3 regions of the Neorhizobium petrolearium genome follow, and region 3 is predicted to be linked to each of the others. Evidence: riboswitches for the same ligand, from Rfam matches in the RefSeq annotation. Region 3 holds a riboswitch; each other region holds the start of a gene.
The links. A riboswitch is a leader RNA that binds a small molecule or an ion and turns the genes downstream of it on or off. The one in region 3 is predicted to bind thiamine pyrophosphate.

Region 1: linked by a shared signal. The riboswitch ahead of thiC (phosphomethylpyrimidine synthase ThiC) and the one ahead of thiB (thiamine ABC transporter substrate binding subunit) in region 3 are both predicted to bind thiamine pyrophosphate.
Region 2: linked by a shared signal. The riboswitch ahead of thiM (hydroxyethylthiazole kinase) and the one ahead of thiB (thiamine ABC transporter substrate binding subunit) in region 3 are both predicted to bind thiamine pyrophosphate.

What each region holds. Positions count from the first base shown of each region.
Region 1 is NZ_CP123000.1:4,750,998-4,753,193, forward strand. Features, by position in the region: gene thiC (phosphomethylpyrimidine synthase ThiC) at 1-1,118, opposite strand, end outside; TPP riboswitch at 1,213-1,344, opposite strand; gene QEO92_RS23020 (acyl carrier protein) at 1,525-1,776, shown strand; gene QEO92_RS23025 (acyl-CoA dehydrogenase family protein) at 1,776-2,196, shown strand, end outside.
Region 2 is NZ_CP123001.1:18,871-21,066, reverse strand. Features, by position in the region: gene QEO92_RS26940 (heavy metal translocating P-type ATPase) at 1-902, opposite strand, end outside; TPP riboswitch at 1,016-1,113, shown strand; gene thiM (hydroxyethylthiazole kinase) at 1,155-1,958, shown strand; gene thiE (thiamine phosphate synthase) at 1,955-2,196, shown strand, end outside.
Region 3 is NZ_CP123000.1:4,498,064-4,500,259, forward strand. Features, by position in the region: gene QEO92_RS21870 (ABC-F family ATP-binding cassette domain-containing protein) at 1-375, shown strand, start outside; gene QEO92_RS21875 (response regulator) at 534-989, shown strand; TPP riboswitch at 1,209-1,310, shown strand; gene thiB (thiamine ABC transporter substrate binding subunit) at 1,367-2,196, shown strand, end outside.

The DNA.
Region 1 (2,196 bases), 250 kb from region 3:
AGCCCGTCGCCGAGCGAGAAGGAGACGTCATAGGCGCGGCAGATGTCGCAGATCTCTTCAAAGTGCTCGTAGAGAAAGCTCTCCTTGTGGTGATGCAGACACCACTTGGCCATGATCGAACCGCCGCGCGAGACGATGCCGGTGACGCGGTCGACGGTGAGCGGAATGTAGGCAAGCCGGACGCCGGCATGGATCGTGAAATAGTCGACGCCCTGCTCGGCCTGCTCGATCAGCGTGTCGCGGAAAACTTCCCAGGTGAGATCCTCGGCAATGCCGTTCACCTTTTCGAGCGCCTGGTAGAGCGGCACGGTGCCGATCGGGACCGGTGAATTGCGGATGATCCATTCGCGGATATTGTGGATGTTGCGGCCGGTCGAGAGGTCCATCACCGTGTCGGCGCCCCAGCGGATCGCCCAGACCATTTTTTCGACCTCTTCCGCCATCGACGAGGTGACGGCTGAATTGCCGATATTGGCGTTGATCTTCACCAGGAAGTTCCGGCCGATGATCATCGGTTCGGTCTCCGGGTGGTTGATATTGGCGGGGATGATCGCCCGGCCTGCGGCGACTTCCTGGCGCACGAATTCCGGTGTCACAAAGTCTGGCACGTGCGCACCAAAACTTTCGCCATCGCGGGCAAGTGCTTCTTTCGCAGCCTGCCGTCCGAGATTTTCGCGGATGGCGATGAACTCCATTTCCGGTGTTATGATCCCGGCCCGCGCATAGGCGAGCTGGGTGACGGCCAGGCCTGCTTTCGCCTTCAACGGAGCATTGCGGACCGGGAATTCCGGCGTCAGGCGATCGCCGGTGACAAAGCCGTTGTCCTCCGGCTTGACGATGCGTCCCTCATAGGTCTCCACGTCGCCGCGGGCCTTGATCCAGCTTTCGCGAAGACGCGGCAGGCCGGATTCAATGCTGATCGTCGCGGGTTCGGCCGTATAGGGACCAGATGAGTCATAGACCGTCACCGGCGGTTCGCCGGAGGTCGGGTGCAGCGCGATCTCGCGCATCGGCACGCGGATGTCGGGATGAAGGACTCCGGGCTTCAGGACCTTCTTCGAGGCGGGAAGCGGGCCGGTGGTGACGACCGGGGTAAGCTTGGTGGTCGCGATATTCATGGTTGAGGCTCCAAGGTTTGACGTTTGGAGACCCAGTCCGGTGTTGGAATGATGGAAGAACGCCTTGAGCCGGAGCGGGAATCCCGCCATTGAGCCGTGAGCGTCCGCACCGTCCCTACGCCAGTATGAACTGGATCAGGTTCAACGGGTCACTGCGCCACAATCGGCAAAGCCGTATTGCCCAGCAGTATCTCAGCCCCTTGCCGGGACCCCCCTGGTGAATCCGGACATCAGAAACCGGAGCAGCCCTCCTGTCAAGCCAGTTCGGACAGATGCCGATCGATTGGATTTTAGCGAATCCCGCAGCCCGATTTTCAGCATGTTTCTTACCGGAATCTTATGCTTTCCGGCCTAAACATCCCGCCAGCGATGAACGCTTGAGTTCCAATTATCGGGAGACGTCGAGATGAACGAGACCATTCGCGAACTGCTGGCGAAACTGGGCAATCTGCCGGTCGCCATGACCGAGCTGGAAGATGGCGCCGATCTTTATGCGGCGGGCCTTTCTTCCTTTGCATCCGTGCAGCTCATGCTGGGCCTCGAAGAGGCCTTCGACATCGAGTTTCCGGACAACCTGTTGAACCGCAAGTCCTTTGCCAGCATCTCGGTGATCGAGCAGACGGTATCCCACATCCTGAAAGCCAAAGAGGCCGCGTGATGAGCCTTGCCGCTGTCGCAACCGATATGAGCCTCGGCGCACGCGCCCATCGCGTGGCGAGGGTGGCCGCCGATTTCGCCGATTCCGTCGACCGCGAAGGCCGCTTCCCGAAGGAAGCCGTCGATGCCATGAAGGCCGAAGGCCTGCTCGGCATCCAGATCCCCGCAGCCTTCGGCGGCGAGAGTGCAACGACGCAGGAGCTCGCGGAGATCTGCTCCATTCTGGGACAGGCCTGTGCCGCGAGCGCCATGGTCTTCGCCATGCACCAGATCAAGGTTTCGAGCCTTGTCGAGCACGGTGCCGAGAGCGAATGGCACAGGGATTTCATGCGCGAGCTTTGCGCTCGCCAGCTTCTCGTCGCCTCGGCGACGACGGAGGCCGGCATCGGCGGGAACCTGCGCAATTCCATCTGCGCCATCG
Region 2 (2,196 bases), on a different replicon from region 3:
ACCGGGGTGCTTTCACCGGTCACCGGAGCCTCGTTGATCGCGCTTGTCCCGGCCACGATGACGCCGTCCGCCGAAATCCGGTCACCCGGCCGCACGAGTATGATGGAACCAACCGCCAGGTTCTCGGCCGGCACCTCACGGGTCTGCCCATTCACTTCCAGCAGCGCATTCTTCGGGACCAGAGCCGTCAGGCCGCGGATGCTCTGACGCGCCCGACCTGCCGCCACACCTTCCAGAAGTTCGCCCACGAGGAAGAGGAAAACGACGGCGGCAGCCTCTTCCGAGGCATCGATGACAACGGCGCCGACGGCAGCGATGGTCATCAGGGTCTCAATGGAAAACGGCGTGCCGGCAAGGGCTGCCATAACGGCGCGGCGGGCGATCGGCACGAGGCCGATCAGCATCGCAGCCGTAAAGATATAGGGGCCATAGGCCGGCATCAAATGGCCGAGCCCATAGGCGAAAGCGAGCGCCACACCAGCAAGGATGGTCAGCCGGCCCTTCGCGCTTTTCCACCACGGCCCTTCCAGCGGCCCGTGGTCATGGCCATGGAGGCCTTCGATCTCTTTTGCGCGGTGGCCGGAATGATCATGCCCGCCATCATGATCATGGTGGTGCCCGCAATTCTCGTGATCGCCGGTGTGATCGTGGTCATGATGCTCCGCTTCGGCCGGCGTCTTCCTGCCGAGTGCCCGCAGCGAATAACCGAGCCCGGTCACCTTTTTCTCGATCGCGCCCAGATCGCTTGTTTCGTCATGGCTCACCGTCATCGTACCCGCGGCAACGGAGACGGAAACATCCTCGACGCCTGGCATGCGGCGCACTGCCGTGTCGATCTTGGTCGCACAACTTGCGCAATCCATGCCGCCAACCTTGTATCGAGCCTGATTTGTCGCTGCCATTTCTCTTTCCTTTCGGGATCGAGCACTTCCTTACAACCTCCAGCCACTAGAGCTTCAAGGGCATTTTTTTATAAAAATTCGCTGGCAGTCGCAGGCCGATCTGCGGTAAGCCTTGTTCCTGACAGGGGCGTCCGGCGTAAAGCCGGGCTGAGAAGTACCCTTTGAACCTGAACCAGATCATGCTGGCGGAGGGAGTCGTTCGGTTCTTCGGACAGAAGAACCCATGCGTCTGCCCCGCCGAACGAGGCGAGAATGCAGACCACACAGACCCCCGGCCGATTGCTGACTGCGATGCGCGCGAAAAATCCGCTTGTCCAGAACATCACCAATTTCGTGGCGATGAATATCGCGGCGAATGTGATGCTCGCTGCCGGCGCCTCGCCCGCCATGGTGCATACGAAAGAGGAGGCTGGCGAATTCGCTCGGATCGCGTCTGCGCTGACGATCAATATTGGCACGCTTTCGCCGGATTTCCTGGCCGGCATGAAGGAGGCCGCGAAAGCCGCCGGTGAAGCCGGTAAACCCTGGGTGCTCGATCCGGTCGCCCATTTCGCCACCGCCTACCGCCGCGCCGCCGTCGCCGATCTCATGAAGCTGAAACCCACGATCGTGCGAGGCAATGCCTCCGAGATCATTGCGCTGGCAGGCAGCCAGTCGAGCGGCCACGGCGTTGACAGCGGCGATCCAACCGAGGCGGCGGAAGGTTCGGCGATCACGCTTGCCCGGCAGAGCGGCTCCATCGTCGCGGTTACCGGCGAAGTGGATTTCGTCACCGACGGCCAGCACTCGGTTCGCATCATGGGCGGTTCAGCGCTGATGCCCCGCATCACCGCTCTTGGCTGCTCGCTCACCTGCCTCGTTGGCGCCTTTGCGGCGGCAAACCCGGAAAGACCGTTCGAGGCGACGGCGGCGGCACTCGCCATGTTCGCGGTCGCTGGCGAGGAAGCGGCTATCAGTGCCGCCGGACCAGGCTCCTTCTTGCCCCTCTTTCTCGATCGCCTTGCAACACTTTCGCCCGAGACGCTCGATACCAAAGCCAGGATCGTCAGCGCATGAAGAATTTCGACCTTTCCGTCTATCTCGTCCTCGATCCCGATCTCTGCCGCGAAATCGGCATGGTGGAGACTGCCCGGCTTGCCGTCGAGGGCGGCGCTACGATCGTGCAGCTCCGCGACAAGCACGCGGATACGGCGCAGATCATCGAGACCGGCCGTGCCCTGAAGGCAGCGCTTGCCGGCGCCAGAGTGCCACTGATCGTCAATGACGATGTCGAGGCGGCGATCGCAATCGGTGC
Region 3 (2,196 bases):
TGGATCGAATATGCCGGCGGCTATACGGACATGCTGGCCCAACGGAGAGGCGCGATCGAGGAGAAGCGCAAGACAGAGCGAACGGAACGGCAGAAGACAGAGGCCGCCGCGCCGGTGGCTGAAGCCTCCAAGGCCAAGGGAAAGCTCTCCTATAAGCAAAAATTCGCACTCGAAAACCTGCCGAAGGAAATTGCCAAGGCGGAGGAAGAAATTGCAGTCCGCGAGAAGAAGATGGCGGACCCGAACCTCTTTTCCAAAGACCCTGCCGCCTTCCACAAGCTTGCGGCGGAAATGGAAAGCCTGCGCGAAAGACTGACGAAAATGGAAGAAGAATGGCTCGAGCTCGAGATGCTGCGGGAAGAGCTGGAGAGCTGAACTAACGAATTATTAACTCTAATAACCGTTTCGGCAGGGGCGTCTGTCGCAAAACGGAACAATCCACCATCCTGCTCGTTCTGCCTGCGTTCATGGTCGAGGCGCCGGTCGTCGCCCTCGATCCGAATTAAGGACCGGAAACCGTGCGGGGACGTCCAATGCTGACAAATGTAACGCGTCGTCGGCCACCCAGTGAGGTGACGAGTCAACGGGTGCTGATCGTGGAGGATGAGTTCCTGATCGCTCTCGATATCGCCGAAACTGTCGAAAATATGGGACTGAAGGTGGCGGGCTTTGCCAATGCCCGAAAACATGCCCTGGAACTGGCGCCGCGCGCCGATATCGCGATCGTGGACGTCAATCTGACCGATGGAAGGACCGGTCCCGAGATTGGACGGCGGCTTGCCGAACGATATGGCGTGACGGTCATCTTCATGACCGCGACCCCTGATGATCTCGAAGATGGCGTGGAAGGTTCTCTCGGTGTTCTCACGAAGCCCGTCATGCCGGAAGTCATGGAAAGGACGATCGATTATGCCATTGCCAACCGGCTTCACGGCATGGCAGCCGTTCCGCGCGAACTCAAGGTGTTCCGCCGGAACCCGCACCACTAGAGAAAAACCCTGGCTGCGATGTCGGTTTTACATTCTCTTACTCATCCTTGGGGCGAACGCGCCCATGTGCGTTGGATGGGGACAAAGAGGAAAAAACATGTACGGCTGCAGCTTCCGGGATCCGGACGGCCACGTCTGGGAAATCATGTAGATGGATATGAGCGCTGCCTGATCGCGGCGCAGCCTCTTGCCAGCCGATCCCACCGCCGCTACACCTGATTCGCTCTAACGGGGTGCCACGCCAGTGTGGCTGAGAGGCTTTGCCAACCCGCGGAACCTGATCCGGTTAAGACCGGCGGAGGGATTAGACGGCTTCCCATCAGCGCCTATTCCCACAATCAAAAGAGGAGGCGCTGATGCGCAAGATCGTTCTTTCGATGTTCGCGGCCGCAGCCGCCCTTTCCTTTTCACTGTCCGCTCAGGCGCAGGAAAAGACACTGACTGTCTATACGTATGAAAGCTTCGTCTCCGACTGGGGGCCCGGCCCGAAGGTCAAGGAAGCCTTCGAAAAGAGCTGCACCTGCAGGCTCAACTTCGTCGGCGTTGCCGATGGTGTGGCGCTCCTCACCCGCCTCAAGCTCGAAGGCGAGAAGACGGATGCCGATATCGCGCTCGGCCTGGACACCAACCTGATTTCGGAAGCCAAGGCAACCGGCCTTTTCGAACCGCACGGCCTCGATACATCCGCTGTCAGTGTGCCCGGAAATTATACCGACGATACTTTCATCCCCTATGACTACGGTCATTTTGCCGTCGTCTACGATACGCAGGTGATGAAGAATCCGCCCAAGAGCCTGAAGGAACTGGTGGAAGGCGACCCTTCGCAGAAAATCGCGATCGAAGATCCGCGCACCTCGACGCCGGGACTAGGCCTGCTGCTCTGGGTGAGGTCGGTCTACGGCGACAAGGCGCCGGAAGCCTGGGCGAAACTCAGGAAGCGTGTGCTGACAGTCACCCCCGGCTGGTCGGAAGCCTATGGTCTTCTCACAAAGGGCGAGGTGCCGATGGTCTTCTCCTACACCACTTCGCCCGCCTATCACATGGTTGAGGAAAAGACCGAACGCTACCAGGCCGCATCCTTCTCGGAAGGCCACTACATCCAGATCGAGGTGGCCGGCATGTTGACAAACGCGTCCGACAAGGATCTGGCCAAACAGTTCCTCAGGTTCATGGTCTCGCCAGCCTTTCAGGACATTATCCCCACCAC